2 regions of the Rhodohalobacter sp. 8-1 genome follow, and region 1 is predicted to be linked to the other one. Evidence: riboswitches for the same ligand, from Rfam matches in the RefSeq annotation. Region 1 holds a riboswitch; the other holds the start of a gene.
What was found. A riboswitch is a leader RNA that binds a small molecule or an ion and turns the genes downstream of it on or off. The one in region 1 is predicted to bind S-adenosylmethionine.
Positions count from the first base shown of each region.

Region 2: it holds a riboswitch for S-adenosylmethionine, as region 1 does, so the genes downstream of both, AABW11_RS14200 (hypothetical protein) here and AABW11_RS17640 (CoA-binding protein) in region 1, are expected to answer to the same signal.

Region 1 is NZ_JBBVMF010000024.1:49,655-55,599, reverse strand. Features, by position in the region: gene AABW11_RS17645 (O-acetylhomoserine aminocarboxypropyltransferase/cysteine synthase family protein) at 37-1,365, opposite strand; gene AABW11_RS17640 (CoA-binding protein) at 1,580-2,062, opposite strand; SAM riboswitch class I at 2,362-2,488, opposite strand; gene AABW11_RS17635 (metallophosphoesterase family protein) at 2,860-3,834, opposite strand; gene era (GTPase Era) at 3,939-4,823, opposite strand; gene AABW11_RS17625 (pyridoxine 5'-phosphate synthase) at 4,908-5,630, opposite strand; gene AABW11_RS17620 (C40 family peptidase) at 5,674-5,945, shown strand, end outside.
Region 2 is NZ_JBBVMF010000015.1:61,369-67,313, reverse strand. Features, by position in the region: gene AABW11_RS14215 (DEAD/DEAH box helicase) at 1-805, shown strand, start outside; gene AABW11_RS14210 (hypothetical protein) at 811-1,056, shown strand; gene AABW11_RS14205 (DUF433 domain-containing protein) at 1,928-2,164, shown strand; SAM-I-IV-variant riboswitch at 2,316-2,432, shown strand; gene AABW11_RS14200 (hypothetical protein) at 2,557-2,973, shown strand; gene AABW11_RS14195 (hypothetical protein) at 3,668-3,805, opposite strand; gene AABW11_RS14190 (ATP-binding protein) at 4,357-5,544, opposite strand.

The DNA of each region.
Region 1 (5,945 bases):
GTGACTCCAAACCCCATCAACGCCATTGTCCCCGCTCTAAGATTTTACCTTAATCTTCTTAAATGCCCCTTCGAAATCGGCAATGATATCATCGATATGCTCGATACCAACTGATACTCGTATCAAATCCTGCTTTACACCACCGGATGCCTGCTCTTTTTCAGTGAGCTGCTGATGGGTGGTGGATGCGGGATGAATGACCAGGGTTTTTGCATCGCCAACGTTGGCAAGATGACTCGCAAGCTCTACATTTTCGATAAACTGCAGGGCTGCATCATAACCACCTTTCACGCCAAAGGTTAGCACAGCGCCAAATCGGCCTTCACGCAGGTATTTTTTCCCGTTTTCGTGATGCGGATGATTAGGCAATCCGGTGTAGTTTACCCATGACGTGTGTTCGCTGTCATCGAGCCATTTTGCAAGTTTGAGTGCATTTTCAGCATGACGCTCTGCACGCAGTGACAGGGTTTCAAGTCCCTGAAGCAGCAGAAAACTGTTGAATGGTGATTGTGCAGGTCCCACATCACGCAAACCTTCTACGCGTGCACGGATTGCAAAGGCAATGTTTCCAAACGGTCCATCTTCCCCGAAGACTTCCCAGAAGTTCAGACCGTGATAGGCGGGGGAGGGGTCTGTAAAGAGTGGGTATCGGCCGTTGCCCCAGTCAAAATTACCGGCATCTACAATCACTCCGCCAATACTAGTCCCGTGACCACCGATCCATTTGGTAGCTGATTGTACCACAACGTTAGCACCGTGATCGATCGGCCGGGCAATAGATCCTGCGGCACCAAATGTATTATCTACGACCAGTGCGACTCCATGCTTCTTAGCTACGGCCGAGATGCCATCAAAGTCAGGTACGTTACCTTTAGGATTACCAATACTTTCCACATAGATTGCTTTTGTATCATCATCGATTAATGCTTCGAAACTCTCAGGAGAATCATCTTCTGTGAATTTTACATTGATGCCTAATCGTGGAAAAGTCACCTTAAATTGGTTATATGTTCCGCCATACAGATTTTGGGTTGAAACAATATTATCACCGCTTTGTGCGAGGGTGATAATCGTAAGAAACTGAGCGGACTGACCTGACGCAGTACCAACGGCCGCTGCTCCGCCTTCGAGTGCAGCAATGCGTTTCTCAAACACATCCGTGGTTGGATTCATGATCCGGGTATATATGTTACCAAACTCTTTTAGAGCAAAAAGTGTAGCGGCGTGCTCGGTATCATCAAACTCATACGACGTGGTTTGATAAATAGGTACGGCTCGCGACCCGGTTGTTGGATCTGGTTCCTGGCCAGCGTGGAGCTGCAGGGTTTCATATTTGTAGTTTTTTTCTTGTCCGTTTGTGCTCATGGTAGTTTTGTTTGTTTTTTTGGTATTGGTTCTTTAGAAAATTGTTTTGGCGAGGAGTGTGTTTGAGGAGTTGAGAAGCCTGGATATATATCTAAGCCTAATCAACGTCCCGAAAACCCACCTCAGATCAAAACTCTGAACGAGTTTTGATCTGTCTCCTCCACGGAGGAGAGGTTTAAAAACTCCTCCCCTCGAGAAGGGTTTTATTGGCCATTCACCTGGTCTTATCCCTGTCTCGAATTAGGAACTGGTGATCGACCTTCATACAGCGATTTTGTACCATTAAAACTCCGTTATTTTGTACTTTTTCTATTTCTTCAGGATGTTCACCGACGCCAAGCTGCAGCCAAATGACTTTTGGATTGACTTCAAGCGCCTGATCTACAACTTCAGAGACATATTCCGGCTTAATAAAAATATCTACTGCATCAATCTGTTCAGGGATTGATTTCAAATCCGGATAAGCCTTTTCACCGAGGATCTCATCAGCGCCGGGATTCACCGGAATAATATTATAACCGGCCTTTTGCAGGTAGCGGCCCACAAAATGGCTGTCTTTATGTCTGTTTCTGGATATTCCCACAATGGCAATTGTTTTAATGTTATCAAGCCAGTATTCAATGGTGTCGGTCTCCTCCGATAGTTCAGGAGTTGCCCGCATCTTCTTGTCGTACCAGCCGTTAAATGTGCTTCTCAAAGGTTCGTAATGATTTTACTGTTAATGATAAAATTAAACTTATAAACTTCCCTCTCGGGAGGGCACAGTCACGCCGTCGGCGTGACAGGGGTGGGTTCGTGAGGTTGAGAAGCTTGAATGTAACTCCAAACCCAATCAACGCCCGGTTAACCCACCTCTGCTCAAACTCTGCACGAGTTTTGATCTGTCTCCTCCGTAGAGGAGAGGTCTAACAAAAAAAAGCCTCTTCCAAAAGTCCTGGCCCAATTGTGGGAGAAGGATTTTCAGAAGAGGCTTTTGATTACACTAATGGCCTGATCATCTCATCTTTCCTCCCCCGACATTTGCCGGCGTTGGCAGGATTTAGCACCTAACATAACGACATCGCTGCCGGAACTGGTTGCTAAGGTTTCACAGGGCCTGTCCCTCCACCTTTCTGGATAAGAGTTCAAAAATATAAAAGAACGAATCTCAAAAATATGAACAACAAAAAAGCCCTGCCGGTTTCCCAGAGGGCTTAAAATTCTTTCGAAAAATAATTACACCCTCTGCATCATGTGCGACAACATATACACATCATACAGGGACAAATAATATTTTGGGCTTTTTTATTCACTCCCTAAACATAGGTTAGATTATATATAGAATGCAAGATTTATTTTTTAAAATATATAAACCTAAAAAGAAGGACTGAGATGTACTTGGAACCACTTTTGGTATAAATTCCGGGTATTTATATGATGAAGTCCTTTGTTTATAATGATTTTTTCAGAGAGAGAATTTAAACCAACGGTTATCTGATTAACTAAAATCAGGGATCAATCATCATAATTATATCTTTCAATCCGTCCGTTTATTCCCTCAATTGCAAGCGGGAGCTGGTCAGGAGTAATGACCTTCATATTATCATGCATGTCATAGGTACTAATACTGAAATCACCGGAACCATCATTTTGTTCAAGTAATGTAATAGTTCGTCTTGGAGGACGTTTTGACCCAATTAAAGCACGAGGTCCGCTGCCTTGTGCCCCTGAGTGAATCATTTTCAGGCCATCTTTTACTGCGGGATACCATGCGTGATGATGACCGCTAAAATAATAGTCAACTCCATAATCGGTCATCATTTCAAATAGCTGGTCTGCATCGTTGAGTACTTCACCCGGACGATTACGCCCTTCAGCAATGGCATAAAGCGGCAAGTGGCCAATAATGAGTCTGAGAGCTGCATTTTTGGCTTCCTCCTGCGTTAGTTGTTCTTTAATCCAGTTGATCTCTTCTTTACTGATAAGGTGACCCGACGCATCCCAGCTGATCACGAAAAGATCATCGAATGAAAAACTGTAGTAGAAAGGAAAATTTTCATTGTTGATGTATGTTAGATCAGGCATTCGGGTGCTCCAGTATTCCTTTGCCAATTCTCGCTCATGATCGAAATTCCCGCTTTTAGAACCGTCATGATTACCGAGCGTGAAGGCAAACGGTATGTTCAGATCTCTCAAAGGCCCCCCGATTGTCTCATCAAAACCAGACCACATAGCGCGAATCTCGGTTTCACTAAGCTTGAGGCTTTGACCGGCAATCATATCCCCGGCGAATAGTACAAGATCAGGCTGCCACTTTTCAACGTATGCCATAGTGCTGTCTACAAAACGGCCGTAGTGAGTTGATCCATAACTTTCATTTAAGTCCGACATTAACACAATTCGCAAATCCGGCTTATTGGTGTCAAGTTGAGCTATTAGGTTTGCCTGAAATAAATGAATAGTGAGAAGGCAAAAAAGCAGGACTTTCATGCTGATATACTTGAAATAGCAAGTTAAAATTTGATGATTGATGTAGTACCATTACTATACACAAATTCCGGTAATCTCAGTAATCGGAATCGGTTCCAAAAGTATCAGTAACCAAGATTTCTAACCCAGTTCTCTTTTTCACGCCATTTTTCTCGCACCTTTACGTGTAAATCCAGAAATACTTTTTTGCCAATAAACTCCTCAATAGAGGCGCGGGCAGCAATTCCAAGATTCTTGATTGCCTTGCCGCCTTTACCGATCAGCATGCCTTTTTGTGATTTCCGGTTTACAATTATCTCTGCGCTGATGCGGTCTATGTCAATGTCTTCAGCATAAGAAATAACGTCTACTGTACAAGAGTAAGGGATCTCTTCCTGGAACTGCAAATATACTTGTTCACGGATAAGCTCAGAAACGAAGAACCGTACGGGGTGTTCACTTAAATCTTCTTTTGGATAGTAGGGCGGTCCTGGCATAAACAATGAGCGGATATCATCGATAAGTTCAGAAATTCCTTCACCCTTTAACGCAGAAACATAATGAATGGATTTGAACCGAAGCTGATCTTTAAGTGCGGATACTTTTTTCTCTGCCTTCTCAGTATTGATGACATCAATTTTGTTGACAACCAGGATTATTGGTTTGTTAATTGAGCGAAGAAGCTCAATAACTTCATCCGTTGGATGTGAATCCGTCGGATCAAAAATAAAGAGAATGACATCTGCATCACTTCGGGCCCGCTCAACGGTTTTCATCATTGCCTTTTGAAGCTCATAGGTTGGAGAAATCACTCCGGGGGTGTCGAGGAATATAATCTGAGTATCTTCATCCGAATAAATACCCACCACCTGGTGGCGCGTCGTTTGAGCTTTATGCGTAGTGATGGAAATCTTGCTGCCGAGTATGCGATTCATCAGGGTGGATTTGCCGGCATTGGGCTTTCCTATGATGGCCGCGTAACCTGATTTATGTGGTTGTTTATCTGTCAAATTGCACTGGGTGAGAATGTTTATGATTAAGCTTTCAAAATATCCGGACCTGGCAGTCACTTGATATTCGAATCCTGTAACGAATTAATTTTTCATCAGACTTAAATACTCTTTCACTGTTTTTTCAAGACCCCAGTAAACAGCTTTGGAGATTAATGCATGACCGATACTAATATCTGTAAGGTGGGGCACATGTTCAATCAGCTGCGGAAGATTATCAAGATTTAGCCCGTGCCCGGCATTTACAGTCATGCCGGACTCGTGAATAAGCTGTGCTGCTTTTGCCAGACGCTCAAGTTCATTTTTACGGTCGTCATTGTTAACAGCATTGGCGAAAGTGCCTGTGTGAAGTTCAACGGCATATGCACCTAGTTCGTGGGCAAGTTCAATATCTTTTGGGTTGGGATCGAGAAACAGAGAAATATCAATTTCACTATCTTTTAAAGCGGGAAACACCCGGTTTTTAAAATCATTAAAAACGGTAGTCATGTTGAGGCCGCCTTCAGTTGTGAGTTCTTCGCGCCCCTCGGGTACAAGCGTCACCAGATCCGGCTCTGTCTCAAGACAAATACCAATCATTTCATTTGAAGCCGACATTTCAAAATCCAGGATGCCCGTAACAGATTCTTTAAGCCGCTGAACATCATCATCTTTGATGTGCCTGCGGTCTCCCCTTAGGTGAAATACGATTCCTGCAGCGCCGGCGTTCTCACAAACAATGGCAGCCTCAGCTGGGTCCGGATAACCTTCGCCACGGGCATTACGAAGTGTGGCAATGTGGTCGATATTTACAAGTAATCTCATCATATTTAATAAGTTATTTTTAACAAGATACAAACATCATTTGCCAATGTGCACCCAGGTTATTTTCGATTTTGTAACACCACGCAATGCTTTGCTGTTCGCGCTGTTTTTAATTCTATCATCCTGCGGCGTAGTAAATGAGCAACGTGTTCCGCAACAGGCAACGCGTACAGCGGCCCAAGAAAGTCATGTGTTGGATGCATTAAATCAAGCTCACAATAACTGGAGGGGTACGCCTTATGTATTGGGGGGAGCAGGAATGGGAGGGGTCGATTGCTCGTCATTTACTCAGATTGTTTTTAAGGATTATTTTGGAAT
Region 2 (5,945 bases), on a different contig from region 1:
CCTTAAAACTGAACAAACAGATGAAGAAAAATCATTTGGCCGTTCTATTATCCGAAGCATTCACCTTGATAGTGTTTCAAGATTAAAGTGGAGCATTAATTTCTTTTCTTTCTCAGAAGCTCCATCAATTAATAATCTGACTGACAAAGAATTATCATTTCTAAAAATGTGGGCGGCTAATTTCGGTGAAAGAGAAGATATAAGTCGACTTGAAAAATTAATTCACAAATTTTGGTCTTACCCTGAATTAGTCCAAGAGTATCAGGAATTAATGGAGTGCCTATTAAATGAAGTAACTCATAAAACAAGGTTCTGGGAAAACCCCAATAATATTCACTTAGAGTTACACTCTAGATACGGTCGTGGTGAAATTATGGCTGCTTTCAATGATATTCGAAAAGGAAAATTATATCTACCAAGGGAAGGAGTTTACTATCACAAAGAAACGAAATGTAATCTGCTTTTCGTGACATTAAATAAAAGTGAGAAAGAGTACTCACCATCTACAATGTATCGCGATTATGCAATTTCAGATACTTTGTTTCACTGGCAAACTCAAAGTAATACTAAACCAACCACCAAAAAGGGCATTCGCCATTTAGAACATAGAGAAAAGGGAATTACACCACTACTATTCATTAGAAATCAAAGACGTGACGAAAGGAGAGAAACTGAACCATACTTTTTTGTAGGTCCAGTAAGTTTAAAAAAATGGGAAGGTTCTCAGCCTATGGACATTGTGTGGAAAGTGGAAGAGCCACTTCCAGCAGATATTTATAAAGCTACTGCTGTTAACAAAAATTGAAAGTTATGAATCAAATCGATCAAACCAATTGTGAGTATTTAACCGCTAATAAAACAATTGAAACAATACAAATTTCAAGCGATGAATACGAATTAGTTGTTCGTGTTTTTAACTACAAAGGAGTTTCATTCAGAGTATTTAATTCGGTACTAAGTTTTGAAGGGTTTTGGAAAGGATTGAATGATGGAGATTATCATTTTAATTCGGAAAAAGAATTAGATCACTGGTTAAGAACATTCACAATCAATTGATTCCTTACCGACTATCAAATGTTCATCCTCCCCTCTTCTAAAGGAGCCTGGCCGGTTCGGAAAAACTGGATTGGAGGCATCAGAAATTTGTAGGGATTTAGTGATTAGTTGATTTGGTGTTTAGTGGATTAGGGAATTTGGTGGTTGGTAAATTAGGTGAATAGTGGAATTGGAAGTTTTCAAACAGTGGAACAGCCACTCCCCTATTTATGAATTTGTTAGGCCCCGGAAACCGCTGGTATCCATCAACTCAAAAATAAGTCAAAATGGCAGTCGGGAAGAGTTCGGAAGCTACTCTGTGATCGCCTGATCGCTCCGTATCAAGTCCGGACCATCTCCATACCAAGTCCGTACCAAGTCCAAGAAATTTTGGACTGGGTGTGGCGTTGGTTAGGCGATGAACGGGGTGGAAATGGCGGGTAGTTTTGGGGGGTGGGGTTTCTGTCAATTTGGCAAATTTGGGTGAGGGAGGGTTTGGGTGATGGAGTGAGGGAGAGATGGGGAGATGGGGAGATGGATGAATTGTGGAACTGTTGAACTGTGGAATTGTGCCGTTGAACTTTTGAGTATTGCACTTACGCGCAATGTTGAATTGTGGAACTGGTGAACTGTTTGTCACGATTCTGAGTGCAGACAAAATCAAATCATTCAGAGACTCCATTATAAGATACGGCAGGCTTTACTTGTTGCTGGCACTGTCAACCGGATGGGCGAACCGATCATAAACCTGCGGATCAAAAATATTGACGGTAACCATTTCTGATATCGGAATTCCGGTCTGAAAGCCATTTTTATTCAGAAACTTCCTTCAGTTTTCTTTTTTCCTGAATCGGATGTAATTTGATACATAATTTTAGTCTATCTCATGATCATGAAATCTGAAAAATTGCTTCAAAGAGTAACATTTGATCAGTCAGTATTAACCGGAAAACCAATCATTCGCGGAATGAGAATATCCGTTGAAATGATTCTCGATCTGTTGGCAAAAGGAGCCACCGTACAGGAAATATTAGAGGATTACCCTGAACTTGAAACGGACGATATTCGTGCTGCTTTGCTATATGCCAAACGATTGGTTAGCGGAGAAGAAATCGTAGATATGGTGTAGCTGTGAGGTTTTTAGGTGAAGTGGTAAATTATGGAACTGGTGAATTGTTGAACTGTCGAACTGTTTATTTGATGCTACTCTTTTATAAGTATAGGTCTCTCTACATTTTCTAATTTGTCCTGTTCTGGCAAACCCCCTACTTTTATTTATCAAACAACATCAAGAAATCCATCGGAACTTCCGGCGGATTGCCAACCGACCTTCCCGGGCACGGTGGTTCAGCGATGTGGAACTGGCTGCATTCAGCCATTCAAACCACGGGGCCCATCTCAGGCACATGATCTTGGTGTAACAATCAAACCCGGCACATAACCTTTGTTACACATGCAGCCATTCAATGACAATGACAACGCCATCAGCGGTATCAGCTATAAAGAATCACACTTATCTTCGTGAATAATCCGGGTAAGCAGCTTCAGGAAAGTTTCGCAGGCAATGCAGCAAGAACCCTGGGCTACTTCCATAAATGCATGATCACAGAGCTTAAGGACGTCCGTCACGGGATGATTATCCTGGAGATATCCTACCCTGACGACACCGAACTCGAACGGGTGGACCGCGTGGCAGCCCTGCAGTACCTCTTCGCAGAACCCATGGCGCCGGATTTCTGGGAGATCACCTTTGTCCACATGGTCGAGTATCACACAACCGGTCCCGGCGGATACATGGGCATGTGCGGTAACATCTTTTACGACCAGGGACGAGGATACGTTGAGGGGGAGAGCAGTTTCGCACGTCACTACTTTACCGATCGGCTATACGATACGGGTGACCTTTATGAGATTTTATGTGAAACTGAAATTGATTGAGGGAGAGATGGAGTGAGGGAGTGAATGAGGGAGTGATGGAGAGAACAAGACCTGCAAGAGTGCGAACGCAGTGAGCTCCTGGCAGAGTCTTGTGCTTGTTGTGAAGGAGTGAGGGAGTGAGGGAGAGCCGGTTGAATTGTGGAATTGTGAAATTGTTGAACTGTGGAACTGAAACGGGGCTTGATTCTAATCTATTCGTTATTTTCTGCGGCGCGGTGGTAAGCCTGGTTCTATTTCTGTGTTTTGTGCGCCGCGCTCTTCTTAACCAGTCCCCTTGTCATCTCGACTAAGCGAATAAAATGAGCGCGCGGAGAGATCTCCTGGTTATCGGTATGAGTTTTGAAAAGACTTTGTTTAAAATGGATCCCAGCACAGGGAGATATCTCGGTGCATTCTCCGCCAGCCGGCGGATCTTTTACTCAATATGACAAAGGAGAATTATTATGACGGGCGGCGTATCTGACTCTGATTTTTTGCACGAATTCGTCTTACGCCGCCTGTTTAAATGACTATCGCGGCGCCGTGGGGAATCCGGTTCTATTTCCGTCTCTTGCGCGCTGTGTTCTACCCTGCGGGCTCCTTGTCACACCGGGCGCAGCCGAGCGGTCTGTCCGCCAACCGGCTGATCTCCATGCGATTGGCGGGAATTTTGGAGAGGCTTTGTTTAAAATGGATCGTGGAATTGTTGAACTGGTTAACTGACAAACTGTTGAACTGTTGAACTGTTTTCTTTAAGCCGATCAACATCAGGCATCACTTCCAGCCACGCTAACTCTCCCATCGAGCCGCCGGTCTTAAAAAAATTGATAAATAAGTATTCATGTGCTGTCATGAAGGCTATTTATAAACTGCTTTTACTTTGCTTTGATTATATATTATATAACACTAGACTATCATCACTTATACAATAAAAATCTCATTTGTCCGTGTGGGGGAAATGCCTGTATATTAATTGGAGTTGCCAAAAACAAAAGCCTCTCTCGATAGCAGCTGTTCAAAACTCTTGCCTCTCTCCCACCCTGACAGCATCTTTAATCGCTGAAATAGATCTACACTGTCGAACTGTGACATCGTGGAACTGGTGAATTATTTTCTGCGGCGCTGTGGAGGATTCAGTTCGATGTCTGTGTCTTGTGCGCCGTGCTCTGCCCTCACCGTGATTTTGTTATCTCGACCGCAGGCCGCGTTTTTTAGCCGAAACGGAGTTCATCTTTTCCACCGCGATTACGATTATAGGCAGAAGTCTTGAAAAACAGTTATTCAAGATGACTATAATCACAGAAAGATATCTTCTACTCAGCTTCACAATTCAACAATCCCACAGACTACTCTCGATTTTCAATGATATCTGATTTGTCAGTCACATTTTTCCTGCATTACGCATCAATCAATCAGGGACTCCCCTTCGCCACTCCAATTCTCCAAAAACTTTTCTATCCCCACTACATCAATGTGTTCATGCACTGGGTAGCGGTCACTGCCGGGCGTAATTATAGCGTTTCGGGTGGTTTGATTGTCTTCGATGACGTTGTGGAATCCTTTTGATGGTTTAGGCGATTGGTTGAGCTTAATATCGATACACATCAGTGGTTTTTCATCTTTTACCACAACCAGGTCAGCTTCCGCTCCCTGGTGCGTGCGGTAAAAATAAAAGGAGTACGTATCGGGTGCGGTTGCAAGGATTTGTTGCAAAACGAATCCCTCCCATGACCCTCCTGCAGCAGGATGAGCGCGAAGAGATTCCTCACTGTCGATATTAAGCAGTGCATGAAGAACTCCCGTATCCCTTATGTAGACCTTTGGCGATTTAACCAGCCTTTTTTTTACATTCCGATGCCAGGGCTGTAATCTGCGAATTATATATGCGTATTCAAGATAATCGAGATACTTTGAGATGGTGGGTGATGACACACCTACGGATCGTGCCAGGTTCTCCTGGTTCAAAAGCTGACCGTTTTGGTGAGCCAGCATTTTCAGAAAGTTCTTTAGCTTTCCGAGATCTGTATTCAATCCAAGCATCGGAAGGTCACGTTCGATTAGCGTGCGAATGTAATCCTGAAGCCAGCGTTGCCGGTAGGATTTTTTGTCAGTCAAAAATGCTTCAGGAAAACCTCCCTGGATCCAAAGCCGGGGAATATCATATTGAGCCGATATTTCCGGCCACGTGAAAGGCGTTAATTCTTCATAGGTGATCCGGCCCGCCAAGGATTCCGAGGATTCCCGAATTAAGACAGGTGATGCAGATCCCAGAAGCAAAAATCTACCGGGTCGTCGGTCGCGATCAATGACAGACCGAAGAATGGAAAATAAGTCGGGTCTTCGCTGTATTTCATCAATAATGATCAGGTGGTCATCAAATCGCTCAAAAAAGAGTTCCGGATCTGCAAGCTTTCCTTCATCCCGGGGAGATTCAAGATCGAGATGCAGCGTCTTGCCATAAAATTCTTTGGCAATATGTTTTGCTAAGGTGGTTTTCCCAACCTGTCGAGCACCTGTCAGAGCTACGACCGGAAAGTTTTCCAGAAGCTCAATGATCGCATTTTTCTTTGATCTTTGAATTGTGTCCTTCATGAAAAACCCAGTTTTTGATTTTGAATTTCATGGTTAATTTAAATTAGTTCCATGAATATTTAAAATACAATTTTGGATTTTCATGGTTAAGGTGATGGATGAATTGTGGAACTGTCGAATTGTTTTATTTAAGCTGATAAACATCAGGCACTGCCTCTGGCCACACTAACTCTCCCATAGAGCCGTCGGTCTTAAAAAAATTGATAAATAAGTATTCATGTGCTGTCATGAAGGCTATTTATTGACTGCTTTTACTTTGCTTTGATTATATATTATATAATATTAGACTATCATCACTTATACAATAAAAATCTCATTTGTCCGTGTGGGGTAAATGCCTGTATATTAGTAGGAGTTGTTATGAAACATAAGCCCTTCTTTTAAGCAATACTTCATTTTCT